4 regions of the Serratia sp. GW822-FHT06E05 genome follow, and region 4 is predicted to be linked to each of the others. Evidence: predicted binding sites of a transcription regulator. Region 4 holds the regulator's gene; each other region holds the start of a gene.

Region 1 (7,411 bases), on a different contig from region 4:
ATAGCCTGACTGGCGCCAGACTGTGTCATGCCGCATTGACTTGCCGCCAGGGTGATCTTGCCGCTGTCGGCTACGGCAACCAACAGACGCCAGTGGAGAAGATTCTGCATCGAAGACCCGCCTGATGGTGTTTGAGATACAAAAAAAGCGGCTAATAAATAGCCGCTTTCAGGATGACAGTCTGTGCCGTTACAGAACTTCTGCGTCGGCAATACCGTCCAGATAACGCTCTGCGTCCAGCGCAGCCATACAACCGGTCCCGGCGGAAGTGATCGCCTGGCGGTAGATGTGGTCCATCACGTCGCCGGCGGCGAATACGCCCGGAATGGTGGTTTGGGTGGCATTGCCGTGAATGCCGGACTGCACCTTGATATAGCCGTTTTCCAGCTCCAACTGGCCACCGAAAATGCTGGTGTTCGGGCTGTGGCCGATGGCAATAAATACGCCGGCCAGCGCCAGTTCACGCGTTTCATTTTCCGCTTTGGTGCTGCGAATGCGTACGCCGGTAACGCCCATTTCGTCACCCAGTACTTCGTCCAGGGTGTGGTCGGTATGCAGCACGATATTGCCGTTTTTCACTTTCTCCATCAGCCGGTTGATCAGGATCTTCTCTGAACGGAAGCTGTCGCGACGGTGGATCAGGTGAACTTCGGCCGCGATATTGGACAGATACAGCGCTTCTTCTACCGCCGTATTGCCACCGCCTACAACGGCGACTTTCTGATTACGGTAGAAGAAACCGTCGCAGGTAGCGCAGGCGGAAACGCCTTTGCCTTTGAAGGCTTCTTCTGTCGGCAGGCCAAGATAGCGGGCTGATGCGCCGGTGGCGATAATCAGCGCATCACAGGTGTATTCGCCACTGTCGCCAAACAGACGGAATGGACGGTTCTGCAGATCAACGCTGGTGATATGGTCAAACACGATCTCGGTTTGGAATTTTTCTGCATGCTCACGCATACGCTCCATCAGCGCCGGACCAGTCAGGTCTTCGGCATCACCCGGCCAGTTTTCCACTTCGGTGGTGGTGGTCAGCTGACCCCCTTGTTCCATACCGGTAATCAGCACCGGGCTCAGGTTGGCGCGCGCTGCGTAAACCGCGGCGGTGTAGCCAGCCGGGCCGGAGCCCAGAATCAATAATTTGCTGTGTTTAGCCGTGCCCATGAATAACCTCTTTTCCCACAATGGCGGACAATGGATACGATTGTAGGGAAAATGCGGCATTAAAAAAAGCGTCAGGGGATGTTGTTAACGATTTGTTTGATAGTCATTGCCTATTAATTATTGTTTTGCTGCTTAAGCGAGCGCAAAACGCAGCAATTTAACTTATGGAAGCCGCTTGCGGGCGTTTGGCACTCAAACGGCCGGAAACAGCACATCAAGCGGGTTTAAGTGCCTTGCCCACGGCGTTTTTAAGCCAGCGATTCATAACTAAAAACGGGGTGCTAACTTTTCATGACGGTACGTTCTTCTGATTTTGCTTCTTTTACTTTGACAATCCGCTGCGCATTTGCGAAAACATCATAGGAAGAAGAAATTATCCTCCCACCTGCAGTAAATCGTACGTATTTGCGGCGTTGGCGCAGGATTTTGCGCCGTTGCCGGATCTGCGTACGGCAGGGGAGGAACATCGCGCAAGCGGATGGCACCTTTCTTCTTGCTTAAAACACCTTGTGCAGAGTTTGACAGACAGGCTGCGCAGCGGTGAATGATGGTAGTGAAGCATATGACAGGCATCGGGTCTTCGCTTGGAACGAGCCCTTACACATTGACGTTGGCTAGGGTGTGGCAAGTGCAGGGAAGAAAATAAGAGAGACAATAATAATGGCAGACAATAAGAAACGCCCGGGTAAAGATCTCGATCGTATCGACCGCAACATCCTCAACGAACTGCAAAAGGATGGGCGTATTTCGAACGTTGAACTTTCGAAGCGCGTGGGGTTATCCCCAACCCCATGTTTAGAACGCGTGCGCCGCCTCGAGCGCCAGGGTTTTATTCATGGTTATACTGCGTTGCTCAACCCGCATTATCTGGATGCGTCCCTGTTGGTCTTCGTGGAAATCACGTTGAACCGTGGTGCCCCGGATGTGTTTGAGCAATTCAACTCAGCAGTTCAGAAGCTTGAAGAAATTCAGGAGTGTCATCTGGTGTCCGGTGATTTCGACTATCTGTTGAAAACCCGCGTGCCGGATATGTCCGCTTACCGTAAGTTGCTTGGCGAAACCTTGCTGCGTCTGCCGGGGGTTAACGACACCCGTACGTACGTGGTAATGGAAGAAGTGAAACAGAGCAACCGTCTGGTTATCAAAACACGGTAGGGTGCAGGTGCAAAACCTGATTAAATTGGTTACACTCCTGTTTATCCATACAGTTTCAGCGCCGGGGAAGCTTCTCGGCGCTGTTGCTATGTCAGCTAACAGGAACCTGGAGAGCCTTTCTTGAGCCAGGAATATACAGAAGATAAAGAAGTTACCTTGAGAAAACTCAGCAGCGGTCGCCGTTTGCTCGAAGCTGTGTTGATTGTGGTAGCCATATTTGCCATTTACCTCATGGCTGCCTTGGTCAGTTTCAATCCCTCTGACCCAAGCTGGTCGCAGACCGCGTGGCATGAGCCTATTCATAATCTGGGCGGTGGCGTCGGGGCCTGGTTGGCCGACACGCTGTTCTTCACCTTCGGGGTACTCGCCTATGCGATACCGCCGATCATGCTGGTGTTGTGCTGGGCGGCTTATCGTCAGCGCGGCAGCGGCGAATACATCGATTACTTTGCGCTTTCACTGCGCCTGATCGGCACATTGGCGCTGGTGCTCACTTCGTGTGGCCTGGCGGCACTGAACGTCGACGATCTCTATTACTTTGCCTCCGGCGGCGTTATCGGCAGTTTGCTGAGCAACGCCATGCTCCCCTGGTTCAACGGCATTGGCGCAACCTTGGCGCTGCTTTGCGTTTGGGCGGCGGGCCTTACGCTGTTTACCGGCTGGTCATGGCTGGTGATTGCCGAGAGGATCGGCGGCGTGGTGCTGGGGACGGCCACCTTTATGACCAACCGTTCGCGCCGTGACGATCGTTATCACGACGATGACGACCGTTATGTCGAAGATCAGCCAGAATCGGCAGAGAAAGGGGCAGCGCTTGCTGTGGCCTCGACGGCGGCTGCGGCCAACGCGGCGGAGGACGACGTCTTGTTCTCAGCGCCTTCGGTGACGGAAACCGCCAAAATTGCGGCGGAAGAGGCTGAGGATCCATTGCTCAGCGGCCTGCGGACGAATGACGACGAAGATGCCGATGTCGCGCCTGTCGCGCCAGCGGTGGCTCGTGAACCTGTTACCGCAGCCCCGGTTGTGGCGCAGGCGCCGTCGGTTACGGTAGCTCCAACGGCTCCGGCCTCGGTGAACCAGAGTCCGATGAGTACGCCAGCGGAAAACAGTGCTCCACCGCTGTATTCATTTGAAATTCCTGAAGAGACGCCGACGCCGAAGGTAACGCGTCTGGCCGATCCTTACCAGGACGATGACGAGCCGCGTATGGGGAACTGGGACGCGCCTGCAGCATCACCGTCGCACGATCGTTCTCCGTTTGATTTCTCCGCCGCTCAACGCGATAGCGCTGACGTCAGTGCTCCGGCCGGTTTCAGTGCCGGTGAGCCTGCAGTGCCATCGTTCGGCAGCGTGAAACCTCAGGCGCAGGCTGCAGCAACGACAGCTGCCGGCGCTGTTGCCGCCAATACCTTTATGCCGGCCTTTACGGCCACCAGCGACGCTAACTCGCAGGTCAAACAAGGCCTGGGGCCTGAGTTGCCGCGTCCGAATCCGGTGCGCATCCCAACCCGACGTGAACTGGCTTCTTACGGCATCAAGTTGCCTTCGCAGCGAATGGCCGAACAGGAACAGCGTAACCGTGGGGACGACGAACCATTGCCGAATGCCACTGCTCTTCCGTCAGATCAAGACGATGAAGCTTTGCAGGAAGCGGCGCTGCGTCAGGCGTTTGCCGAGCAGCAAAACCAACGTTATGGCGAGGAGTACGCGCAGGATAACCAGGATGATGAGGCTGCTCTGCAAGAGGCCGAACTGCGTCAGGCGTTTGCCGAACAGCAGAATCAGCGCTATGGGCAGCAAGAGGCTGCGCCTTCGGTACAGCCAACTACGCCAGTAGATACTCGTAATGCGTTCGGCTTCTCGCCGATGGATGATTTGGTTGACGATGGCCCGGTTGAGCCACTGTTCACCCTGTCGCCACAGCTTGAAGATCGCATTGAGCAACAAAGCGAACGCGAGGATGATGTGCCTTTCGGCCAGTTTGAGCCAGCCGCGCCGGCTTATGCGCCGCCAACGCAACCTCAGACTCCGCCAGCGCAAGCTTATCAGCCTGCTCAACCTGCTTATCAGCAACCGGCAGCGCAACAGCAACCACCGGCCTATCAGCAGCCTGTAGCGCCGACGGCCCCGCAGCAGCCGGCAATGGACAGCCTGATCCACCCGTTCCTGATGCGCAACGATATGCCGTTGCAAAAACCGACCACGCCTCTACCGACGCTTGATCTGCTGACCGAAGCGCCGAAAGAGGTTGAGCCGGTGGATTCCTTCGCGTTGGAACAGAAGGCGCGTTTGGTGGAGGCCAGCCTGGCCGATTATCGGGTGAAAGCCGACGTGGTAGACATTTTGCCAGGCCCGGTCATTACCCGTTTCGAACTGGATCTGGCGCCGGGCGTTAAAGCAGCGCGTATTTCCAACCTGTCGCGTGACCTGGCGCGTTCACTGTCAACTTCCGCCGTGCGTGTGGTTGAAGTGATCCCCGGCAAGCCCTACGTCGGCCTGGAGTTGCCTAACGTTAAACGTCAGACGGTCTATCTGCGAGAAGTGCTGGATTGCCCGGCATTCCAAGATAATCCATCGCCGTTGGCGATCGTTCTGGGTAAAGACATCTCCGGCGAGCCGGTGGTGGCCGACTTGGCGAAAATGCCACACCTATTGGTGGCGGGGACCACCGGTTCCGGTAAATCGGTTGGGGTCAATGCCATGATCCTGAGCATTCTGTATAAGGCCACGCCGAAAGAAGTGCGCTTTATCATGATTGACCCGAAAATGCTGGAGCTGTCGGTCTATGAAGGTATTCCGCACCTGCTGACGGACGTGGTTACCGACATGAAAGACGCCGCCAATGCCTTGCGTTGGTGCGTCGCCGAGATGGAGCGTCGATACAAGCTGATGTCTGCGCTCGGCGTGCGTAACCTGGCAGGTTACAACGAACGTGTCGATCAGGCCGAGGCGATGGGACGTCCAATCCCGGATCCGTTCTGGAAACCGACCGACAGCATGGACATCACGCCGCCGGTTCTGGAGAAAGAGCCTTACATCGTGGTGATGGTCGACGAGTTCGCTGACCTGATCATGACGGTTGGTAAAAAGGTTGAGGAGCTGATTGCTCGTCTGGCGCAGAAAGCGCGTGCGGCGGGTATCCATCTGGTGCTGGCAACACAGCGTCCTTCGGTGGATGTGATCACCGGCCTGATCAAGGCCAATATCCCGACCCGTATCGCCTTTACCGTGTCGAGCAAGATTGACTCGCGCACTATCCTCGATCAGGGCGGTGCTGAATCGCTGCTGGGGATGGGCGACATGTTGTATCTGGCCCCTAACTCCTCCATTCCGGTCCGTGTACATGGTGCATTTGTGCGCGATCAGGAAGTGCATGCGGTAGTTAAGGATTGGAAAGCGCGTGAGCGACCTCAATATAAAGAGGGTATCCTCAACGGCGGTGACGACGGTGAGGGTGGTGCTGGTGGCGGTCTGGAAGGTGATGAAGAGCTGGATCCGCTGTTTGACCAGGCGGTGGAGTTTGTGGTGGATAAACGCCGCGCCTCCATTTCCGGCGTACAGCGTCAGTTCCGTATCGGCTATAACCGTGCCGCGCGCATCATCGAACAGATGGAAGCGCAGGGCATCGTCAGCGAGCAGGGGCACAACGGCAACCGCGAGGTGCTGGCACCGCCACGGCATGACTGAAGAAGCTTTAGTCGTTGTTATTTAATAATAAAGGGCCGCTTAGCGGCCCTTTAGACTGATGACAAACACCCGAAAAACGTGGTTTTCGGATGTTTGGGATAAACCTGAAGACATAATCCTTTGTTTTATTAGTGCATAAAACCTAACTTTTGAGTACAGAGGACTTTGTCAGCACTCTGAAGGGCCGCTTGGCGGCCCTTGTGCAAAGAAGCGTAAACCCTCGGCTTCTCAGAACATTGGCCTATCTGCCTGCGGATAGCTTCGGGTAGAGTAAGGGTGTTAAGGGTTAATTTGACCCGCACGGCACCGCCTTGCGGTAAACGCATTTCATAAGGTATCTGGAATAATGAAAAAACTGTTAGTTGCCTGTTGTCTGCTTTCGGGATTCGCTTCCACCTCTGTGCTGGCCGACGCTGCGCAGGATTTGCAAAGTCGCCTGGCGAAAGTGAACAGTTTCCACGCCAGCTTCGCCCAGACCGTTACCAGCAGCGATGGTGCTGCGGTACAGCAGGGGGAAGGTGAACTCTGGGTGAAACGTCCGAACCTGTTTAATTGGCATATGACCTCGCCGGACGAGAGCGTGCTGGTGTCGGATGGCCAAACCTTATGGTTCTACAATCCTTTTGTTGAGCAAGTCACCGCGACTTGGTTGAAAAATGCGACCGGCAATACGCCATTTATGCTGATTACCCGCAATAACGCCAACGACTGGAAACAGTACAACGTTAAACAGAAAGGCGATGATTTTGAGCTGACGCCAAAATCCAGCAGCGGTAACCTGAAGCAGTTCGCCATTACCGTGACCAACAGCGGCACCATCCGCAGTTTTGCTGCGGTTGAGCAGGATGGTCAGCGCAGTTCTTACGCGCTGAAAAGTCAGCAGAACGTTGCTGCTGATGCCAGCAAATTCAAATTTACCCCGCCGAAGGGGGTGACGCTGGACGACCAGCGCCAGTGAGGTCCGCGTGAGTAACATGTCGCTCGATTTTTCCCAGAATGAGTTCCAGCCATTGGCCGCGCGGATGCGGCCAACCACGCTGGCGCAATACATCGGCCAGCAACACCTGCTGGCTGCCGGTAAGCCTTTGCCGCGCGCCATCGAGGCGGGGCAACTGCATTCGATGATTCTGTGGGGGCCGCCCGGCACCGGGAAAACGACGCTGGCGGAGCTGATCGGCCGCTACGGCCAGGCGGACGTCGAGCGAATTTCCGCCGTGACATCGGGCATCAAAGAAATCCGTGAGGCGATTGAGCGGGCACGACAGAATCGTGACGCCGGTCGTCGCACCATTTTGTTTGTCGATGAGGTACACCGTTTCAACAAAAGCCAGCAGGATGCCTTTCTGCCGCACATTGAAGACGGCACCATTACCTTTATTGGCGCGACAACCGAAAACCCGTCCTTTGA
Region 2 (7,411 bases), on a different contig from region 4:
CTGGTCGAAGCTGCCAAGGCAGCAGGCGCGACCACGCACATCGGCGTAACCGCGTCTTCCGACACCTTCTATCCAGGCCAGGAACGTTACGATACCTTCTCCGGGCGCGTCGTTAGCCGTTTCAAAGGTTCGATGGAAGAATGGCAATCGATGGGCGTGATGAACTATGAAATGGAATCCGCCACGCTGCTGACCATGTGTGCCAGCCAGGGCCTGCGTGCCGGTATGGTTGCCGGTGTGATCGTTAACCGTACCCAGCAGGAAATTCCGAACGCGGAAACCATGAAAAACACCGAGAGCAAAGCGGTGCAGATCGTGGTTGATGCGGCGCGTCGCCTGCTGTAATCCCTCCGCAATTCAACGGGCCGCCACGCGGCCCGTTTTTCCATTCAGCCGTAATCTGTTACGGTTATCATCATCAGCGCCATCTTAACTGGCCACCTCTTTGACCCGTTGAGCCCGGTTTTACCTTGGCTCTCAGGTTGCGTTTTATCAGACAATAAACACGAGGACGTCTATGACCGCCCAGATCCTGCTTCATCCTTCATTGGCACCGCTTGATGGCGGCATTAACTTTCGCGATCTCGGTGGTAACAGCGTTGCTGATGGCCGTCGCATCAAGCGAGGATTACTGTTCCGTTCCGGGTCGCTGGAGCGCCTGACGGAAAACGACTGCGCCTTCCTGGCCGGCGTGCCGGTGCGATCGGTACTGGATTACCGCGATCCCGATGAAGTGCAGGCCAAGCCCGATATCCTGTGGCAGGGCGCGGATTACCACCATTTTCCTGCCAACCCGTTGAGCAATGAGGTTAATGCCAACCTGGAAAAACTGACCAGCGAAACGCTGGCCGGTTTCGATGCGCGGGCGTTTATGCTGGAGTTATATCGCCGACTGCCGTTCGGCAATCCGGCCTACCAACAGTTGACTCAGTTGCTGAGCCATACCGATAACGGTGCTATCGTCCAGCACTGTGCAGTCGGTAAGGACCGCACGGGGGTCGGATCGGCGTTGGTATTGTTCGCACTGGGTGCCGATGAGGCGACGGTGGTGGAAGATTACCTGCTGACCGAAACCACGTTGGCGACCTTCCGTGAACAAATGTTGGATCAACTGTCGATTCGTTTAAGTGACTCGGCATTGGGGCAGTTTGCCTATGTGCTTAGCGCCCGAGAAGAGTTCCTGATGACTGCCCTGGGTTGCATCCGTGACCAATACGGTTCTACCGACCGTTGGCTGGAGGCGGAATACGGGCTGGGGCAAAGCCAGCGAGCAGCGCTACAGGCGTTCTACCTCGAGTAAACCGCGTGGATGTTTAGCCGGGGTTTAACCGACGCCGGCTGGCATTGCGTATCCTTAGGGGCAGTAAATCCCGCATCAGGAGCCCGTATTGAGCCTCAATGACATTATCCACTGGATCAGCGAGACCGTGCGTCAGCACGAAGGCTGGGCCATCCCGATTATCTTCTTCCTGGCGTTTGGCGAATCGCTGGCGTTCCTGTCGCTGCTGTTGCCGGCCACGGTGATCTTGCTGGCGCTGGGCGCGCTGATTGGCGAAAGCGGCATTGCCTTTTGGCCTATCTGGGCCGCCGCTGCTGCGGGCGCTTTCTTTGGTGACTGGCTTTCTTACTGGATTGGCTACCACTATCAAGATCGCGTCGCGCACATGTGGCCGCTATCGCGTAATCCGCAGCTGCTGACCCGCGGCCATGCGTTTTTTGAGCGCTGGGGCGTGCTGGGCATTTTCATTGGCCGTTTCTTTGGTCCGTTGCGGGCCGTAGTCCCGCTGGTTGGTGGCATTTGCGGTATGCCCCAGCGTTATTTTCAGGTGGCGAATATTACTTCGGCGATGATCTGGGCGTTCGGCATTCTCGCGCCGGGAGCGTTTGGCATCAAGTGGTTAAGCCAGTGGTTTGGCTAATCTTTGCCTGACTTGCGCAGCGTTTCGCAATAATGCGCCGTTGGGACGAAATCAGGCTGGACATCCATACAGCATCCCCTTAACGTGACGGGCAGCGGGCGGATAAAACGCCGGAACGGTCAGGTGTAACAGGAGGCAGGGTGGATACCAGTTTGGTTTACGGTATAGGCGGGGTGACGATAGGCCTGCTGTTGGGCTGGTTAATCGCCAGCCTGAGGGTGCAGCAGTCCCATGCGCAGCATGAAACCGAGCTGCGGCTGCTGGAACAATCGCTGCAACAGGCGCAGCAGGAAACGGCATCCCGGCAAGAGACGCTCCTGCGCAATGAACAGCAAATGCGGCAGAACGATATGGAGCTGCGCAATTTGCACAGCCAGCTGGCTGCCGGGCACGAAAAGCTTCAGCAGCTTAATCACTGGCGCAACGAGTTCGAATTGTTGAACCAGGAACTGCGTGCCCAGCGTGAAGTGAACAGCGCCCAAGAAGCCGAGCTGCGTGAGGTGACCATCCGTCTGGAGGAAACCCGCATGGCGGCGGAAGAGAAGCAGCGCCTGTTGATCAACAGCGAGCAGCGTCTCACCACCCAGTTTGAAAATTTGGCCAACCGCATTTTTGAACACAGCGGTCGCAAGGTGGATGAGCAAAATAAGCAAAGTCTGGATCGCCTGCTGTTGCCGTTGCGTGAGCAACTGGACGGTTTTCGCCGCCAGGTGCAGGACAGTTTTGGCCAGGAAGCTCGCGAACGTCATACGCTGACCCACGAAATACGCAACCTGCAGCAGCTTAATGCGCAAATGGCGCGTGAGGCTATTAACCTGACCAAGGCCCTGAAAGGGGATAATAAAACCCAGGGCAATTGGGGCGAGGTGGTATTAAGTCGGGTGCTGGAAGCCTCAGGCCTGCGGGAAGGGCACGAATACGAAACGCAGGTCAACGTGCGGCTGGACCATCAGAGTCGGATGCAGCCCGACGTTATCGTGCGCCTGCCGCAGGGCAAGGACGTGGTGATCGATGCAAAAATGTCGCTGGTGGCCTATGAACGTTACTTCAACAGCGAAGATGAAGTGGAGCGTGAGGCGGCACTGAGTGAGCATATTGCCTCACTACGTGGCCATATTCGTCTGCTGGGCCGTAAGGATTATCAGCAATTACCCGGCCTGCGTTCGCTGGACTACGTATTGATGTTTATACCGGTGGAGCCGGCTTTTCTTTTGGCCATTGATCGTGAGCCGGAGCTGATTAGCGAAGCGCTCAAGCACAACATTATGCTGGTGAGCCCAACCACCTTGCTGGTCGCCCTGCGCACCATCACCAACCTGTGGCGCTATGAACATCAGAGCCAGAATGCTCAACGCATTGCCGACCGGGCTGCGCGGCTGTATGACAAAATGCGGTTGTTCGTTGACGACATGTCGGCGCTTGGGCAGAGCCTGGACAAGGCTCAGGGGAGTTATCGCCAGGCGATGAACAAACTGAGTGAAGGCCGTGGTAATCTTATCGGCCAGACCGAGGGGTTCCGCGCGCTGGGGGTTGAGGTGAAAAGACCTATCAACCCGCTGCTGGCCCAGCAGGCCAGCGCACAGCACGATGAAGAATTCGAGGCAGCGGGCGAAGATGACATTGACGCGCTGCCGGGGGCGGAGGATGACGACGCCGCAGAGCAACCACGCTCCGCATCGCAGGCATGACAGCCGCGGCGAGGTGGGGTATTTCGTGGGGTTCTGGTACACTCAACCACACTAAATTGACTGAATAGCAGGCAGGACAATGGCAGATCAACCGCAGGAAACCACCGATTTCGGTTTTCGCACCGTAGCTCGAGACGAAAAGCAGGCCATGGTGGCAGACGTTTTTCATTCGGTAGCGGCAAAGTATGACGTGATGAACGACCTGATGTCGTTTGGTATCCACCGTATCTGGAAGCGTTTTACCATTGATTGCAGCGGCGTGCGCCGTGGGCAGCGTGTGTTGGATCTGGCCGGTGGTACTGGTGATCTGGCCGCCAAGTTCTCCCGCATGGTCGGTGAGCAGGGGCAGGTGGTGCTGGCGGACATCAATGATTCCATGCTGAAAATGGGGCGCGAGAAGCTGCGGGACCGCGGCATTGTCGGCAACGTCAGCTATGTGCAGGCCAACGCCGAAGCGTTGCCGTTCCCGGACAACTATTTTGACTGTATCACTATCTCCTTCGGCCTGCGCAACGTCACCGACAAAGACAAGGCACTGCGCTCCATGTTCCGCGTGTTGAAACCGGGTGGCCGTTTGTTGGTGCTGGAGTTCTCCAAACCCTTGCTGGCCCCGCTGAGTAAGGCTTACGACGCTTACTCTTTCCACGTGTTGCCGAAAATCGGCGAACTGGTGGTGAAGGATCCAGAAAGCTACCGTTATCTCGCCGAGTCGATCCGCATGCATCCCGATCAGGAAACGCTGAAGGGTATGATGGGCGCTGCCGGGTTTGACAACGTGACCTATTTTAACCTGACCGGCGGTATTGTAGCCCTGCATCGCGGCTTCAAATTCTGATATGGACATGCCGATGCTGCTAACCCCTTTGTTGACCGGCGTGCTGGAAACATCGCTCAATAGCCTGCTGTTCCGCGATCGCAGCATGAAGGCTGCCCGTCTTCGCCTGGCTGGCAAGGTGCTGCGCATAGAGTTGCAGGAGCTTGCTTCGCCGTTGGTACTGATCTTCAGTGAGCAGCGAGTCGATGTGCTTGGTCAGTCTGACGATACCGCCGACTGCACGGTGCGCAGCCGCATATCGGTACTGTTGAAACTGCGGGACCGCCAACAGCTTTCGCCCTTGATGCGCAGTGGCGAGCTGATTGTTGAAGGTGATATTCAGGTGGTACAGCAGTTGGTTGGCCTGCTTGATCTGGCTGAGTGGGATCCGGCGGAATGGCTGGCGCCTTATATCGGCGATATTGCCGCACAAGGTGTCACTCAGGCGTTCGGCAAGGGCGCGAATTTGCTGAAGAAAGGCTTGCAGCGTCAACAGAATTACGTGGCCGAAACCCTGACGGAAGAGTGGCGTGTGGCTCCTGGCCCGCTGGAAGTGGTGTGGTTTAACGAGGAAGTTGACGCCACCGTTCGCAGTGCCGAAGCGCTGATTGCTCGCATGGACAAGTTGGAGGGTAAACGATGACCCCTGGCGAACTACGCCGCCTGTATTTGATCGTCCGCGTTTTCCTCAGTTATGGCCTGGATGAACTGATCCCCAAGATGCGTTTGACGCTGCCGTTGCGCTTTGGCCGACGTCTGCTGTTTTGGATGCCAAACCGCCACGCGGATAAACCGCTGGGGGAGCGTCTGCGGCTGGCCTTGCAGGAACTGGGGCCGGTATGGATTAAGTTTGGTCAGATGATGTCTACCCGTCGTGACCTGTTCCCGCCACAGATTGCCGATCAACTGACGTTGCTGCAGGACAGGGTTGCCCCCTTCGACGGCGCCCTGGCGCGCAAGCATATCGAATTGGCGATGGGCGGCCCACTGGAAACCTGGTTCGATGATTTTGACCAACAGGCGCTGGCTTCGGCATCCATAGCTCAGGTCCATACCGCACGGCTGAAAACCACCGGGCAGGAAGTGGTGCTGAAGGTGATCCGGCCGGATATCGGGCCGATCATCAAGGCCGACGTTCGCCTGATGTATCGCCTGGCGGCCTGGGTGCCAAAACTGATGCCGGACGGTCGCCGTTTGCGCCCGCGTGAAGTAGTGCGCGAATATGAAAAGACCTTGCTGGACGAACTGAACCTGTTGCGCGAAGCGGCCAACGCCATTCAACTGCGCCGTAATTTCGACGGCAGTCCGATGCTGTATGTGCCTGAGGTGTATTCCGATTACTGCCGCGAAAGCGTGCTGGTGATGGAGCGGATCTACGGCATTCCGGTTTCAGATATTCCGACGCTGGAGAAGCAGGGCACCAACATGAAATTGTTGGCCGAACGCGGGGTGCAGGTGTTCTTTACCCAGGTCTTCCGCGACAGCTTCTTCCATGCGGACATGCATCCCGGCAATATCTTTGTCAGCTATGAGCATCCTGAAGATCCCTGCTATATCGGCATTGACTGCGGTATTGTCGGTTCGCTGAACAAAGATGATAAGCGCTATCTGGCGGAAAACTTTATCGCCTTCTTCAATCGCGACTACCGTAAGGTGGCAGAGTTGCATGTTGATTCAGGCTGGGTGCCACGCGACACCAACGTGGAGGATTTCGAATTCGCTATCCGCACCGTGTGCGAGCCTATTTTCGAAAAACCGCTGTCGGAAATTTCGTTCGGCAACGTCTTGTTAAACCTGTTCAACACCGCGCGCCGTTTCAATATGGAAGTACAACCCCAACTGGTGTTATTGCAGAAGACCTTGCTGTATGTTGAAGGTCTGGGACGCCAGCTCTATCCGCAGTTGGATCTGTGGACTACCGCCAAGCCTTTCCTGGAAAGTTGGATGCGCGATCAGGTCGGTATTCCGGCGGTGATCCGGGCACTGAAAGAAAAAGCGCCGTTTTGGGCGGAGAAGCTGCCCGAACTGCCTGAATTATTTTACGATAGCCTGCAGCAACATAAGCTGTTGCAACAAAGCGTTGATAAGCTCACCAACCAGATGCAGGCTCAGCGCGTTCGCCAAGGGCAATCACGTTATTTGTTCGGCGTTGGCGCTACACTGTTAGTAAGCGGTACGATTTTGCTGTTGGGGGACGTCGAGGTGTTTCCCGCATGGCTGATGGCAGCCGGCATCGTATCCTGGATGATTGGCTGGAAGCGAACCACCTGAATTGATTCGAAACTCTGGTAAAATCTGCCGTATAATGCGACGGATTTTGAAAAAACCCTGTAAAAATAGAGGTAATTGCAATGGGCGGTATTAGTATTACGCAATTGTTGATCATCGCAGTGATCGTGGTGCTGCTGTTCGGTACCAAAAAACTCCGTACTCTGGGGTCTGATCTCGGTGCATCAATCAAGGGCTTCAAAAAGGCGATCGGCGATGACAACACGCCGCCAACCAACACGGCTGAGAAAAGCAGCCTGGATGACGCTGACTTCACGGCCAAGCCTATTACCGATAAGCAGCCGGAAGTGAAAGCGGAAGAGTCGAAGAACAAAGAGCAGGTATAAACCGTGTTTGACATTGGGTTTAGTGAACTGCTGCTGGTTCTGGTGATTGGCCTGGTGGTACTCGGGCCAGAACGGTTGCCGGTAGCGGTAAGAACAGTTTCGGGCTGGATCCGCGCGCTGCGTTCGCTTGCGGCTTCGGTGCAGAACGAACTTTCTCAGGAACTGAAGCTGCAGGAACTGCAGGACAGCCTGAAAAAGGTAGAGAAGGCGGGCATGCAGAATTTGTCGCCGGAGCTGAAGGCGTCAATGGATGAGCTGAAAGACGCAGCGGAATCGCTGAAACGCTCCTATCAGGGTGACAGTGGCACCAAAACCGAACCTGCGCACACCATCCATAACCCTCTGGTCACAGACCCGGAAGCCATTCATGACGGC
Region 3 (7,411 bases), on a different contig from region 4:
TACGCGGCGCAGCAGATAAATTGGGTCATTTGGCTCCAGCGCTAATGGTCGCATTACGTCGAGTGGCACCGCGGTTTTTTCGGCGGACAACAGCTCAGTGCGCGGCGTGCGCCCCTGCTCCTGGCACAACCGGTGGAAGTTGGTGTTCTGCGTCGGATCCAACCACAACCTTTCCGGCGTAACAAACCAACCCCTGCGGTCGGCGCGGTAGATGGCACCGGTGGCTTCCAACTGCGCCAGGCTTTCCCGTACGGTGACACGAGTAGTAGAGAAAATGGCGCACAGTTCACGTTCGGAAGGCAGCTTATCGCCGGCCTGCAGCGCGCCGCGAGTGATACGCGCCTGTAGCTGTTCCTTGATTTGCAGGTAGTGGGGCAACTCACCCAGATGTTCTTTCATTTCATCTCGCTATGGCATTAGGGCACGCGCTCATTATATACCCGTCATACTTCAAGTGGCTTGGGTGTTAGCTGCCTTCACTCACCCCAGTCACTTACTTGAGTAAGCTCCTGGGGATTCACTCAGTTGCCGCCTACAAGCAACTCGAATTATTTGGGGTATACATGCCCAGATGAATTTTTTGTTTCACCTGCGGTTGGCGTTTGACCCGAAGGCCGGGTTGCGGTCAGTATAATACTCATCTGGTATAGACCAATTGGGTGAATGAAATGTCTGAGCACGATTATTTGCTGTTAACCCCTGGCCCGTTGACCACCTCAAAAACGGTGAAGGAAGCGATGCTGTTCGATAGCTGTACCTGGGATGAAGATTACAACCTGGGCGTGGTGCAGAACATTCGTCAGAAGCTCGAGGCGCTGGCGACTCGGTCAACGGGGTACACCTCAGTGTTGTTGCAAGGCAGCGGCAGTTTTGCGGTCGAAGCGGTATTGGGCACGGTAATGGGGCCGCAGGACAAATTGCTGATCGTCAATAACGGCGCTTATGGTGCGCGGATGCTCGAAATGGCCCGGTTGATGGACATCAATCACTATGCGTTCAACTGTGGTGAAGTGAATGAGCCGGATGTTGAGGCGATGGAGGCGGTATTGAAAGGCGATGCAGGCATCAGTCATATCGCCATGGTGCATTGTGAAACCACCACGGGAATGCTGAATCCGCTGGAGCGTGTCTCAGGCCTGGCGGCGCGAAATGGCAAAACCCTGATCGTGGATGCGATGAGCAGTTTCGGCGGTATTCCGCTGGATGTTGATGCGCTGGGCATTGATTATCTGATCAGCTCGGCCAATAAATGCATTCAGGGCGTGCCGGGTTTCGCCTTTGTTATTGCCCGCCGCAATGAGCTGAATAAGTGCGCTGGGCGCTCGCGTTCGCTGTCGTTGGATCTGTATGCCCAGTGGCGCTGTATGGAAGATAACGCCGGCAAATGGCGCTTTACCTCGCCGACGCATACGGTGCTGGCGTTTGCTCAGGCGCTGCGCGAGCTGGAGCAAGAAGGGGGGATCGATGCCCGCCACGCTCGTTACCGGGCAAACCAGCAGCGGCTGGTGGCTGGGATGCGCGCGCTGGGGTTCGAAACCTTGTTGGAGGATGATTTGCACTCGCCTATCATCACCGCGTTCTATTCCCCGAAGGCCGACACTTACCGTTTTACCGAGTTCTATCAGCGCCTGAAACAGCAGGGCTTTGTCATCTATCCGGGCAAGGTATCGCAGAGCGACTGCTTCCGCATTGGCAATATCGGCGAAGTTTACCCGCAGGATATCGAACGTTTGCTGGCCGCGGTCGGGCAGGCAATGTACTGGAAGCAATGAGGATGAGCATGAGTCAGATTAACGCAGTGATACTCGACTGGGCCGGCACCACGGTAGATTTCGGCTCCTTTGCGCCAACGCAGATTTTTGTTGAAGCCTTTAAGCAGACCTTTGATATCGACATCAGCCTGGCGGAGGCGCGCATTCCGATGGGGTTGGGCAAATGGCAGCACATTGAGGCTTTGGGCAAATTGCCCGAGGTGGATGCGCGTTGGCGGCAGCAGTTGGGCCGCTCCATGAGCCATCAGGACATTGACGCGCTGTACCAGGCTTTTATGCCGTTGCAAATTGCCAAGGTGGTCGACTTTGCCGATCCGATTGAGGGTGTGCCACAGGTGATTGCTGCATTGCGTGAGCAGGGCATCAAGATAGGTTCCTGTTCGGGTTATCCGCGGGCGGTGATGGAAGTGCTGGCGCCGGCAGCAGCGCTGCGAGGTTACGCGCCGGATCACTGGGTTGCGACTGACGATTTGGCCGCTGGTGGGCGTCCAGGCCCGTGGATGGCGCTGCAAAACGTGATTACGCTGGGTATCGATTCGGTGGCGCACTGTGTGAAAGTGGATGATGCAGTGCCGGGTATCAGCGAAGGATTGAATGCAGGCATGTGGAGCATCGGGCTGGCGCTGTCGGGTAACGAGTTTGGGGCTACCTGGCAGGAATACCAACAAATGAGTGAGTCGGAAGTTAACAAGCGGCGCGCTTTGGCAACCGATAAACTGTATTCCGCCGGTGCGCACTACGTGATTGATACATTGGCACAACTGCCGGATGTGATTGCTGAAATCAATCAGCGACTGGCGGCGGGCGAACGGCCCTGAGTGGATTGCAGATATAAAAAAACCGGGGCTGCGAACAAGCCCCGGTTTTTTATTGCCGACGAGATTTACTGGTGAGCCAGTTCCACTTCGTCTTCACTGTCCATAATGGACTTGTCTGTTTGCTTCATCAGTTGGCTGGTGATGGTACCTGCCGCCATAGAGCCGTTGACGTTCAGTGCGGTACGGCCCATGTCGATCAGCGGTTCAACGGAGATCAGCAGGGCAACCAGCGTCACTGGCAGACCCATTGCCGGCAGTACGATCAGCGCAGCGAAAGTCGCGCCGCCACCCACGCCGGCTACACCGGCGGAGCTGATGGTGACGATACCGACCAGGGTCGCGATCCACACCGGGTCCAGCGGGTTAATCCCGACAGTTGGGGCCACCATCACCGCCAGCATCGCTGGGTACAAGCCTGCACAACCGTTCTGGCCAATGGTGGCGCCGAACGAGGCCGAGAAGCTGGCAATGGATTCCGGTACGCCCAGACGACGGGTTTGCGCTTCCACGTTCAGCGGAATGCTGGCGGCGCTGGAGCGGCTGGTAAAGGCGAAAGTGATGACCGGCCATACCTTGCGGAAGAACTTCAGCGGATTAACGCCGGTGAAGGCCAGCAGGGCAGCGTGCACCGCAAACATGATCGCCAGACCCAGATATGAAGCCACGACGAAGCTACCCAGTTTGATGATGTCGTGAACGTTAGAGCCTGCAACCACTTTGGTCATCAGCGCCAGAACGCCATACGGAGTCAGTTTCATCACCAGACGCACCAGCTTCATCACCCAGGCCTGCAGGGTGTCGATAGCGACCAGCACGCGCTCACCTTTTGGCTTGTCGTCTTTCAGCAGCTGCAGCGACGCCACACCCAGGAAGGTCGCGAAGATTACCACGCTGATGATTGAGGTAGGGCTGGCACCGGTCAAATCGGCGAACGGGTTTTTAGGAATGAAGGACAGCACCATCTGCGGTACGGTCAGGTCGGCCAGTTTGCCCACATAGTTGCTTTGGATTGCGGACAGACGCGCACTTTCCTGCGCCCCTTGCACCAAGCCTTCAGCGGTCAGACCGAACAGGTTAGTTACCAGCACGCCCACCAGCGCCGAAATCAGCGTGGTGAACAACAGGGTGCCGATAGTCAGGAAGCTGATTTTCCCCAGGGAAGAGGCGTTATGCAGCTTGGCGACCGCGCTCAGAATCGAGGCGAAGACCAGCGGCATGACAATCATTTGCAGCAGTTGCACATAGCCGTTACCGACGATGTTGAACCAGCTGATGGATTCTTTCAGTACCGGATTGTCCGAACCGTACACCAGCTGCAGTGCCAAACCGAACACCACACCCATGACCAGGCCGACCAGTACCTTTTTCGCCAGGCTCCATTGCTTATGGCGGCTTTGCGCCAACAGCAAAAGGAGGGCGACAAAAATCACCACGTTAATAACCAGCGGAAAATTCATCCCCAATGTCTCCAAAATTTTTTCTTATATGAAAATGGCTATGCACCATGGCGTAGCGATACTAAATATCGTAACAGTTTGCTTAACGGCTCACTTATATCCAAATGGAATTTGATATAACTCATTGCGTAAATTTGTTTAATTTATGCACTCTGCGGTTATTAAGTGTCCGTTTTTATGTGATCACAGTCTGATATTTTTTATTTGCTCAAAATAAGACTGCACTGGGATGGTGCATCCGCCCTGCCAATAGATAGCGAAAGCCACCAGACACAGGCACAGGGCGCGCTCAAGCTGATTGCCTTTCTGAGAATTTAGCAGCGGCAGACGAAAACGCCAGCGGCATGGCCAGAGTAAGGGGACGCCGGCGGGAGTGAGCATATCCGCCAGCAGATGGCTGAAGTAACCGATGATCATGGCATGCAAGACGTCGGCCGGAATCGGCCAACTGCGCGGCACGTCAAGCTGGAACAACGCCATGCCGCCGGCGATCGCCAGCAGGCTATGGGTAAAACCGCGGTGGCCGAAGGCGCGCGATATCGGAATGGCAATCCAGCGCAACCGTTGGCCCAGTACCGACTTGGGGTGATCGATATCGGGCAGCAGTGAGGTCAACAGCGCGGCAGGGATGATGTGCCACCAGTCGCCCGTTGCCAGCTCTGGGGTCACCTCGGCCTTCTTGGCGAAAATCGCGCAAGCGACAGAAAAAATAAGATGTCCTTCCGCGGTCATACTGCTGTTCCGGCTGATAAACTGTTAATTTATCCAGTATATGGGAAAATTCCCAGTAGTGGAAGCAGTTACCCTGTAACCAATTGTTTATTTTTCCCGGTTTTACAACGGCTTGTTACTTAAATGGCCAAGTGCTGTACGCTTTTTCTGCGGTAAGGGGATGGGCGTAGGAGAAAGCGCCGGACGAGAGCGTAAGGCTGCGTGGCAGTGACAGCCTGTGCCTAACGTCCGGCGACTTTCTTGAACTGCAGCATAATGAGGCCGCTACAGTAACTCAATAAAAATGAAATAATGTTTTATTTATTTTATGACGTGCAGCCAGATTTTGAACTTAAGCAACGAAAAGGCGGGAGAAGTCAGGTTAGCGGCACCGGCATTAAGCCGATGCCGTAAAAATCAGGCCAGATGATCGGAGGTCAGTTGCTCAAGGGAATCGAGCTTGTGGTCGGCCAGCGCCCAACGGCCATCATGGCGATACTCGTGCGCAGGGATCACGATAGAACGCATCCTCGCGGCCTTGGTGGCAATCATGCCGTTGAACGAGTCTTCCAGCGTTATACAGCGCAGGGGATCGCTGCCCAGGCGCTCGGCGGCGATCAGGTACACTTCCGGGTGCGGCTTGCTGTAAGGCAAGTACTCGGCGGAGACAAGTTGATCAAAGTAGCCTTCGAGGTCAAACATCTGCAGCACCTGTTGTTGCATGTGCAGCGGTGAGGCGGAGGCCAGGCCAATATTCAGATCCAGGCTGCGGCACAGCTCCAGCGCCTGTTGTACGCCAGGCAGCAGGGGGCGTTTTTCACGCACCAGCTCGATGGCGCGCTCGATAATACGCGCAGAGATTTCTTCTTGCGACACCCCTTGCCACGGCATGGCCTGGTACCACATCTTCACTACCAGATCGATGCGCAAACCCAGAGTATCCGGCAGTTTGTGGCGGTCTGACAAATCCAGCCCCAGTGCGCCAAAGATATCCAGCTCTGCCTGTAGCCACAGCGGTTCTGAATCGATCAATAAACCGTCCATATCAAAAATAGCGGTTTCAATGCGTTGCGAATAGGCCATTATCGGTTAACTCCTGCCGGTGAATGTGCCCGACACTTTAACATCGCCGGCGTTGAGACTAAAATTTTTGCCTGCGTGGCTGAGCCTTGCCGAAACGCAGGATGCGCCACATCTCCTGCACTTTTAGCCACCAGCGCTGATGCTGGCGTTCGGTGACCTGTTGCAGCATGCGGGCATAATCAAGCACCAACCCCGGTGTCCAGGTCATGCTTTCGCCACGGCTGCGCAGCACCGCCAACATCCACAGGTTGGGATCGAGTATCAGCAACAGGAAACGCCGCCACAGATGTTTATCGCCCAGTACGCCTTCCAGCGCGCTATCGAGCGCCTGAATAACCGTGGTGGAGCAGTTGCGACGAGTCAGATTGTAAGTGGCATCCTGACGATAACGCTGCCAGAAGGCGCGTAATGCCGTCGAGTTGTAACGGCGAAACTGTATTCTTTTGTCCGGGGGGCACCAGGCTGCCACTTCCTGTTGCAAATCGGGCAGAAAGCGTCCGTCGACGTTGTTTTGTTCGCCGGAGTGCAATAGCCGGCGGAAATCTTGTGCAGACTGGCTGATTTCGTTAAGCGGATAGTGGCTGATATACACGTCCGGTGCCAACGCCAGGGCGGCATGGCCAGTGGATATATTGCCGCTGCCGTCCACCGCCGCGATATAGCGATCGACGATGTAACGCCTGCGGGCATCTTTTGCCGATCCTGTCGGTGTCCAGACATACACCCTGAGCGGATTAGCGTCATTGGTTTGCGGCTGCGTGGCTAACTGCGGGTTCTGATTTAGCGAGAAGCTTTCCAGCCTGCGGGCAATGCGTAACAGTGCCCAGCCGGAAAGCAGGATCATCACGCCGATACAAAAAGGAACCGTCATCCGATGCGGCACCGGCCAGCCAATAAAAATCATCAGCGAAAGCAGTATTTCGCCGCTGCCCGCCAGCGCGACCGGTTTCCAGCGGCTGTGCTGGATCACCGTAGAAGAAGCAATGCGAACCGCACCGTCAAGCAGTAGCGCGCTGCCAAACACCAGCGTGGCGACGATGTTGTCGTCGGCGGGCACGTCCCATACTAAAAAGGCCAGAAACAAAAAGCCCAATCCCTTCAGCATCACTGGGCGACTGGCGGATGAGCCGATCACCAGTGCGGCGGAAATCGCCACTAATCCCTCCAGCGCCAGCAGTACCGCCAGCGCATCCAACGCCAGCACCGAACGCCCGTCCTGAAGTACATCGAACAGCATCAGCGCGCCTACGGCGATCCACGCCCAGCCGAACAGCATTAGCAGGCGGCGTTGCCCCCGCAGCGCTTGCGCACCCAGCAATAAGATAATCAGCCGAATCATGAAGGCCCCTGTTTAAACGGTTTGATTTAACTATATAACTATTTACCGGCAACGCGCGCTCGCCGTTAAGCTGTTGATTTCGGATAATCCCGGCTACGCTTGTAGCACAGCAGTGCTGAAGAAAACGGTGGGCGAGTTTCAATAACTACAGGTAGACTTAGCCCATTACGGTTACGTCGCTTACAAGGGGAACACATGACGTATCAACAGGCTGGGCGCATTGCCATTTTA
Region 4 (7,411 bases):
AGTAAGTTCATCAGCACCGCATTCACTGCCACTACTTCGCCGCCAAGCCGGGCACCGAAGATGGTCAAAGAAGCGAAGCACAGCTGCAGCAGCAGGGAACGCAGCATAATATCGCGGTTCAGCGCCAGCAAACGCCGCAGGTTACCGCGCCAGGCAGTGCGCAGCATCGGCATGGAAATGCCACGTAGGCGCATGACCCGCCAGGACAGCCATAAGCCCAGCAGCAGCGTGGCATACTCAGAAATAGCTGTCGCCGTCGCCGCACCTTGCACGTTCCAGCCCAGCCCCATCACCAGCCAGATATCCAGTACAATATTCAATAAGTTGCCGACAATCAGCAGGATCACCGGCGCACGTACGTATTGCACGCCAAGCAGCCAGCCCAGGATAACCATGTTCGCCAATGCCGCCGGCGCGCTCAACCAGCGGATCTCGAGGAATAATCGGGCCTGCTCCAGCACCGCCTCGTCGCCACCGACGATTTTCAGCGCCAGTTCGATCAGCGGATGGCGCAGCAAGACAATGGCCACACCGGCCAACGCCGCCAGCAGCAGCGGTTGCATAAAGGCGCGCGCCAATCCCTGTGGGTTTTGTGCGCCCAGAGCCTGTGCAGTCAGACCGGTGGTGCTCATACGCAGGAACAACAACAGCATGAACAGGAAGCTGGTCGCCATCGCTCCCACCGCCACACCACCCAGATAAACAGGGCTGTCGAGGTGACCGATCACTGCGGTATCCACCAGCCCAAGCAACGGCACGGTGATATTGGAGAAGATCATTGGCAGCGCCAGGCGCCACAAGGCTTTATCGGTATCGCTGGTGAAGGCGGAGAGCAGGCGCATAGTGAAATGTTCCCGTGGCAATGCGGTTTTAATCGGTCAGAAATGATATCGCCCCAGAGCTGGGGCGATTTAAATCAAAGGGCAGCGTGCAGGCTTATGGGTTAAACCCAGTCGCCGTTGCGGATCACGCCGACCGCCAAGCCTTCAATGGTGAAGTTCTGCTGACGCAGATCAACCACAATCGGCTGGAATTCACTGTTTTCCGGTAGCAGCTCAACCACGTTACCGTGCTTTTTCAGCCGCTTGACCGTAACTTCATCTTCGATGCGCGCCACAACCACCTGGCCATTACGCACGTCCTGAGTTTTATGCACCGCCAACAGGTCACCGTCCAGAATACCGATATCACGCATCGACATGCCGTTAACCCGCAGCAGGAAATCCGCGCTCGGTTTGAACAGTGAAGGATCCACCTTGTAGTGACCTTCGATATGCTGCTGTGCCAGCAGCGGCTCACCGGCAGCCACGCGGCCAATCAGCGGTAAACCCTCTTCATCTTCCATCAGCAACCGAATGCCGCGCGAAGCGCCGGAGACGATTTCGATGACGCCTTTACGCGCCAGCGCTTTCAGATGTTCTTCTGCGGCATTTGGCGAACGGAACCCCAGACGCATGGCGATCTCGGCACGCGTCGGCGGCATGCCAGTGGACGAAATATGATCGCGAATCAGATCATAGACCTCTTGCTGTCTGGTAGTTAGTGCTTTCATTCCGCCCCCTGTTTGTTTATACAGTCTTGCTGTGAGTATATACAGGTAAGTGCGGCTTGGGAACCGAAGAATGAATAAAAATCAGGGATTAGCGACCCGGATCGCAACGAGCTTGCTCTGCTCAGACAAAGTGCTGCCACAGCACCGCGGCCCAAACAAACAGCGCCAAAATAACCGCCAGCAAAACTGCCGCCGACCCCATATCCTTGGCCCGGCCGGACAGCTCGTGATACTCGGTCCCCACCCGGTCAACAATCGCCTCAATTGCGCTGTTGAGCATCTCGACAATCATCACCAGCACCACCGACCCAATCAGTAAAATGCGCGCTATCGCACCCACGTCCAGCCAAATCGCCAGTATGATAGCCAGCACGGTCACCACCAACTCCTGGCGGAACGCCGCTTCGTGCTGCCAGGCAGCGGAAAAACCTTTATAAGAGTAGCCGGCGGCTTTAATAATACGGGTCAGGCCGGTTGCTTGGTTCGTCATGTTTTTAGTGCCTTTCGCAGAGGTAAGTCATAATTAAACAGTCTAGGCCAGGAAGCGCTCACGGCTCCCGGTTTTCCAACACCACAGATCTGCTACCCGGTTTCTGGTATGCTTGCGGCGCATTGCTAACAAGAGGCTTCACGTTGTTATGTCAGGTTGGCGTAAAATTTATTATAAACTATTGAATTTACCACTCAAATTGTTGGTAAGAAGTAAGGTTATCCCTTCAGATCCGGTCACGGAGTTAGGGTTGGATCCCTCACGGCCGATTTTGTATGTTTTACCTTATAATTCCAAGGCGGATTTACTGACGCTGCGCACCCAGTGCCTGGCGCAGGATTTGCCCGATCCTCTCGAACCGCTGGAAATAGACGGCACCGTGCTGCCCAGCCACGTGTTTATTCACGACGGCCCGCGCGTATTCCGCTACTACACGCCGAAAGAAGAGTCGGTAAAACTGTTCCACGACTATCTGGATCTGCACCGCAGTAACCCGGATCTCGATATTCAGATGCTGCCGGTTTCGGTGATGTTTGGCCGCTCTCCGGGGCGCGAAGGCCACGGCACACCGCATCTGCGCTTGCTAAATGGCGTGCAGAAATTCTTTGCCGTGCTGTGGCTCGGCCGCGATAGCTTTGTGCGCTTCTCCAATACCGTTTCGCTGCGCCGCATGGCGACCGAGCACGGTACGGACAAGATCATCGCGCAAAAGCTGGCTCGCGTAGCCCGGATGCACTTCTCGCGTCAGCGTCTGGCCGCCGTAGGCCCAAGCCTGCCGGCCCGTCAGGACCTGTTCAACAAGCTGTTGGCGTCCAAAGCGATCGAAAAAGCGGTCGAAGACGAAGCGCGCAGTAAAAAAATCTCCCACGAAAAAGCCCAGCAAAATGCCATTGCATTGATGGAAGAGATTGCCGCCGACTTCTCTTACGAGACGGTGCGCCTTTCCGACCGCGTGCTGAGCTGGACCTGGAACCGCTTGTATCAGGGCATCAACGTCACCAACGCCGAGCGGGTGCGTCAGCTGGCGCAGGACGGCCACGAGATCGTGTATGTGCCCTGTCACCGCAGCCACATGGACTATCTGCTGTTGTCCTATGTGTTGTACCACCAGGGCCTGGTGCCGCCGCACATTGCTGCCGGTATTAACCTCAACTTCTGGCCGGCCGGGCCGATCTTCCGCCGCCTGGGCGCGTTCTTTATCCGCCGGACCTTCAAAGGCAACAAGCTGTACTCGACGGTGTTCCGTGAATACCTCGGCGAGCTGTTTACCCGCGGTTACTCGGTCGAGTACTTTGTCGAAGGCGGGCGTTCCCGTACCGGGCGTTTGCTGGAGCCGAAGACCGGCACCTTGTCGATGACCATTCAGGCGATGCTGCGCGGCGGGGCCCGCCCTATCACGCTGGTGCCGATCTACATCGGTTACGAGCACGTGATGGAAGTGGGTACCTACGCCAAAGAGCTGCGTGGCGCCACCAAGGAAAAAGAGAGCCTGCTGCAGATGCTGCGCGGCTTGCGCAAACTGCGTAATCTCGGCCAGGGCTACGTGAACTTTGGCGATCCCCTGCCGTTGACCACCTACCTGAACCAGAATGTGCCGCAGTGGCGTGAATCGATTGACCCGATCGAATCCCAGCGCCCAAGCTGGCTGACGCCGACGGTCAACGATCTGGCGGCCAAGATTATGGTGCGCATCAACAATGCCGCAGCGGCCAACGCCATGAACCTGTGTTCCACGGCGTTACTGGCTTCTCGCCAGCGCTCTTTAACCCGCGAGCAGTTGCTTGAACAGTTGGAATGCTATCTGCAACTGATGCGCAACGTGCCTTATGCCGATGACGTTACCGTGCCGACTCAAACGCCGGATGAGTTGCTGGATCACGCGTTGAACATGAACAAGTTCGAGGTGGAGAAGGATAACATCGGCGATATCATCATCCTGCCGCGCGAGCAGGCGGTGCTGATGACCTATTACCGCAACAATATCCATCACCTGCTGGTTCTGCCATCACTGATTGCCACTATCGTGATGCACCATCGCCGGGTATCTCGCGCTGAACTGCTGCGCCAGATTGGTTTGATCTACCCGATGCTGAAAGCCGAGCTGTTCCTGCACAACGACAAGGAACAACTGCCGGAGGTGCTGCAACCGCTGATAGAGGAAATGATCCGTCAGCAATTGATCTGCGATAAAGGCGACGATCTGGTACTGAATCCAGCGCGCATCCGTCCGTTGCAGCTGCTGGCCGCCGGCGTCCGTGAAACCTTGCAGCGCTACGCCATCACCATGTCTATCCTCAGCGCCAACCCGAGCATTAACCGCGGTGCGCTGGAGAAAGAGAGCCGTATCATGGCGCAGCGTTTATCCGTGCTGCACGGCATCAACGCACCGGAGTTCTTCGACAAGGCGGTATTCTCCACCCTGGTGGCTACGTTGCGTGAAGAAGGCTACATCAATGATATTGGCGATGCGGTGCGTGAGCACACCCTTGAGGTGTACAACATGCTGAGCGACCTGATTACCCCGGAAATCAAACTGACCATTGAAAGCGTCAGCATGCCGGCGGAAACCAACACTCTGCCGGAAGCGGTTGAACCGGAAGAGAAAGACCAGTAATACGTTGCTAAAGAAAACAAAAAGGCACCCCAGGGTGCCTTTTTTACTGTCCGAACGCGGTCAACTTTGCCAGTAACTCAGCGCAATACCGATAAACAGTACCAGCCCGACGTAGTTGTTATCCAGGAACGCTTTGAAACAGGCATCCCGTTCACGACCGGCAATTTGTTTTTGCTGATGGATAAACAGGGCTCCCGCCAGCAACAGCGACCAATAAAACGCGCCGCTCAACTGCGCCAGATAGCCCACCCACAGCATCAGCAGCAAGGTGGCGAACTGCAGCAGGCCGACGATCAGTTTGTCATAGCGGCCGAACAAAATGGCGGTGGATTTCACACCAATCTTCAGATCATCGTCGCGATCGACCATGGCATACAGCGTATCGTAAGCCACCGTCCAGCAGATGTTGGCCAGCAGCAGCAGCCAGCAGCTCAGCGGCAGCGATTCGCTGACGGCGGCGTAGGCCATTGGAATGCCCCAACCAAACGCGGCGCCCAATACGAACTGCGGCAAATGAGTGACCCGCTTCATAAACGGATAGGCCCATGCCAGCGCCAACGCCGCCAGAGACAGCCAGATGGTCATCGCATTCAGCGTCAGCACCAGCGCGAACGAAATCAGCACCAGCACCACAAACAGGATCTTGGCCTCTTTTTCGCTCACCCGGCCGCTGGGCATTGGGCGTCCGGCGGTACGCTTCACATGGCCATCAACGGCGCGATCGGCGTAATCATTCACCACACAGCCGGCGGCACGCATCAGGAAAACCCCGACCACAAACACCAGCAGGATAGACAGCGACGGCACGCCCTTCCCCGCCAGCCACAGCGCCCACAGCGTCGGCCACAGCAACAGCAAGGTGCCAATAGGTTTATCGATGCGCATCAGATGGCTATAAGCCTGCCATTTACTTTGAATCACGCTTCCCTCCAAGGTATTTCCTCTCCTCATCATTCGGGGTCAGTACTGCCCGCGGCGTACAGCGGCGAAGCCGGTAGAAACAGTTCGGTCAGCAACAGCGGTTTACCCGCCAGTCGCAGGCGGGAACGGCGTGCCCACAGCGCATCTTGCCGACCGATATGGATGTAATCGCGAGTTAACTCGTCGCTGCTAAAAAGATAGCGCCCCAACGGCAATGTGCCCAAATCCACCAGCGCCAAATCCGGGCCGGTCAGAGTTTCCTGCGGGATCACCGTACGCCCCAGCAGCCAGGGCTGGTTGTCGCCCAACAGCACGATTTCACGCAGCCAGTATCGTGGGCTGTCAGGAAGATGGTCGGCTTCTTCGCCCAGTTGATCGCGGGTGATAAAACACTCGCGCTGCGGCTCAACGTGCACGCGCCCGCAGTGACGTTCAAAGCGGCGGGTCATGGATCCTAATTCCATCAGCCAATCACTGACGGCGGCGGGTGGCGGAGATTGTTGCGCGGATAACCACTCCAACGGCGGCAGGATGGAATCCTTATTGCCAGACATTGCTCTACTCCATGCCTGACGCCGCGCCCTGCGGCCGCGCCAGACCAGACAAACTGTTAACAGTCGACCATTGTAACGCAGAAATTCAAAAGCGGCAGGCTGATTCGTGGCGTGGCGCGCAGCAAAATAACGCCCCAAAAAGCAACGCAATGTCATCTTTCTGCCATCTGTTTTCTTTACCTTCGTCCACCGGAGCGATGGGGATTCTGTGATCGCCTGCAAACTTTCGCCTCTGCCACATTGTTTTATCTACGCGCGTAGATACTCTTGTGCCGCAGCGTTGAATCGCCATCAGTCCAACACTTTGTCAGCAAACCTTCTTGCCGACACCAGGGAAACCATCTTTAACGGCGCCATTTATGGCGCATGACGAAAAGAGGATATCAATGCCATGAGCGAAACAACGCTTGCACACCAACAGGCCGCCGGCGATACGCTGGCGGCCGACGAACGCCTGGCCACCAAAGAAGGGCGCGGCCAATTCTGGCGTGCCACTTTTTCCTGCTGGCTCGGCACCGCGATGGAATATGTCGATTTCGCACTGTATGGCCTGGCGGCCGGCATGGTGTTCGGCGACGTGTTCTTTCCCGAAGCCACACCGATAGTGGCGCTGTTGGCCAGCTTTGCCACTTACTCCGTCGGCTTTGTCGCCCGTCCAATCGGTGCGTTGGTATTCGGCTGGATTGGCGATCGCAAAGGCCGCCGCGTGGTACTGCTCACCACGGTCGCGTTGATGGGCGTTTCTACCACGCTGATCGGGCTAATCCCCTCCTACGCACAAATTGGCGTTTGGGCGCCTGTCTGTCTGGTGACCCTGCGTTTTGCGCAAGGTTTCGGTGCCGGAGCGGAGCTCTCCGGCGGCGCGGTGATGCTGGCAGAATACGCACCGGCAAAACGACGCGGTCTGGTCGCTTCGATCATCGCCATCGGTTCCAACAGCGGCACCCTGCTGGCGTCGCTGGTGTGGTTGTTAGTGTTGCAGTTGGACAAAGCGGATCTTATCGCCTGGGGCTGGCGTATTCCGTTCCTTGCCAGCATCCTGATCGCCGCAGGAGCACTGTACCTGCGCCGCCACGTACGCGAAACGCCGGTGTTTGAACGCGAGCTGCAGCAAAACCGCCAGCGGATGCTGGAAAATACCCCCACCGAGCCGGATAACCGCAGTTATTTGCAGCGCACCAAAGCTTTTTGGATCATGCTTGGCCTGCGCATTGGCGAGAATGGCCCCTCCTATCTGTGTCAGGGCTTTATCGTCGGTTACGTCGCCAAGGTGCTGATGG

The links. The regulator LexA, encoded in region 4, represses DNA repair genes until DNA is damaged. The targets are predictions, from matches to a motif close to TNCTGTATGTACATACAGNA.
Region 1: a site for LexA is predicted at 2,352-2,371, ahead of AC1RKC_RS05310 (DNA translocase FtsK 4TM domain-containing protein). Genes of this name have one in related genera too.
Region 2: a site for LexA is predicted at 1,974-1,993, ahead of rmuC (DNA recombination protein RmuC). Genes of this name have one in related genera too.
Region 3: a site for LexA is predicted at 4,799-4,818, ahead of AC1RKC_RS03115 (metal-dependent hydrolase). Genes of this name have one in related genera too.

Annotation. Positions count from the first base shown of each region.
Region 1 is NZ_JBXALM010000001.1:1,116,087-1,123,497, reverse strand. It holds gene AC1RKC_RS05325 (LysR family transcriptional regulator) at 1-110, opposite strand, end outside; gene trxB (thioredoxin-disulfide reductase) at 190-1,161, opposite strand; gene lrp (leucine-responsive transcriptional regulator Lrp) at 1,822-2,316, shown strand; gene AC1RKC_RS05310 (DNA translocase FtsK 4TM domain-containing protein) at 2,437-6,003, shown strand; gene lolA (outer membrane lipoprotein periplasmic chaperone LolA) at 6,350-6,961, shown strand; gene AC1RKC_RS05300 (replication-associated recombination protein A) at 6,969-7,411, shown strand, end outside.
Region 2 is NZ_JBXALM010000004.1:297,808-305,218, forward strand. It holds gene udp (uridine phosphorylase) at 1-345, shown strand, start outside; gene AC1RKC_RS13440 (tyrosine-protein phosphatase) at 518-1,300, shown strand; gene AC1RKC_RS13445 (DedA family protein) at 1,389-1,919, shown strand; gene rmuC (DNA recombination protein RmuC) at 2,060-3,607, shown strand; gene ubiE (bifunctional demethylmenaquinone methyltransferase/2-methoxy-6-polyprenyl-1,4-benzoquinol methylase UbiE) at 3,687-4,442, shown strand; gene ubiJ (ubiquinone biosynthesis protein UbiJ) at 4,456-5,064, shown strand; gene ubiB (ubiquinone biosynthesis regulatory protein kinase UbiB) at 5,061-6,692, shown strand; gene tatA (Sec-independent protein translocase subunit TatA) at 6,773-7,036, shown strand; gene tatB (Sec-independent protein translocase protein TatB) at 7,040-7,411, shown strand, end outside.
Region 3 is NZ_JBXALM010000001.1:679,656-687,066, reverse strand. It holds gene phnR (phosphonate utilization transcriptional regulator PhnR) at 1-399, opposite strand, end outside; gene phnW (2-aminoethylphosphonate--pyruvate transaminase) at 669-1,772, shown strand; gene phnX (phosphonoacetaldehyde hydrolase) at 1,781-2,590, shown strand; gene AC1RKC_RS03120 (L-cystine transporter) at 2,656-4,047, opposite strand; gene AC1RKC_RS03115 (metal-dependent hydrolase) at 4,231-4,779, opposite strand; gene hxpB (hexitol phosphatase HxpB) at 5,176-5,841, opposite strand; gene AC1RKC_RS03105 (HdeD family acid-resistance protein) at 5,900-7,180, opposite strand; gene AC1RKC_RS03100 (YniB family protein) at 7,376-7,411, shown strand, end outside.
Region 4 is NZ_JBXALM010000003.1:400,178-407,588, forward strand. It holds gene dinF (MATE family efflux transporter DinF) at 1-842, opposite strand, end outside; gene lexA (transcriptional repressor LexA) at 944-1,552, opposite strand; gene AC1RKC_RS11870 (diacylglycerol kinase) at 1,674-2,042, opposite strand; gene plsB (glycerol-3-phosphate 1-O-acyltransferase PlsB) at 2,191-4,656, shown strand; gene ubiA (4-hydroxybenzoate octaprenyltransferase) at 4,717-5,610, opposite strand; gene ubiC (chorismate lyase) at 5,607-6,131, opposite strand; gene AC1RKC_RS11890 (MFS transporter) at 6,523-7,411, shown strand, end outside.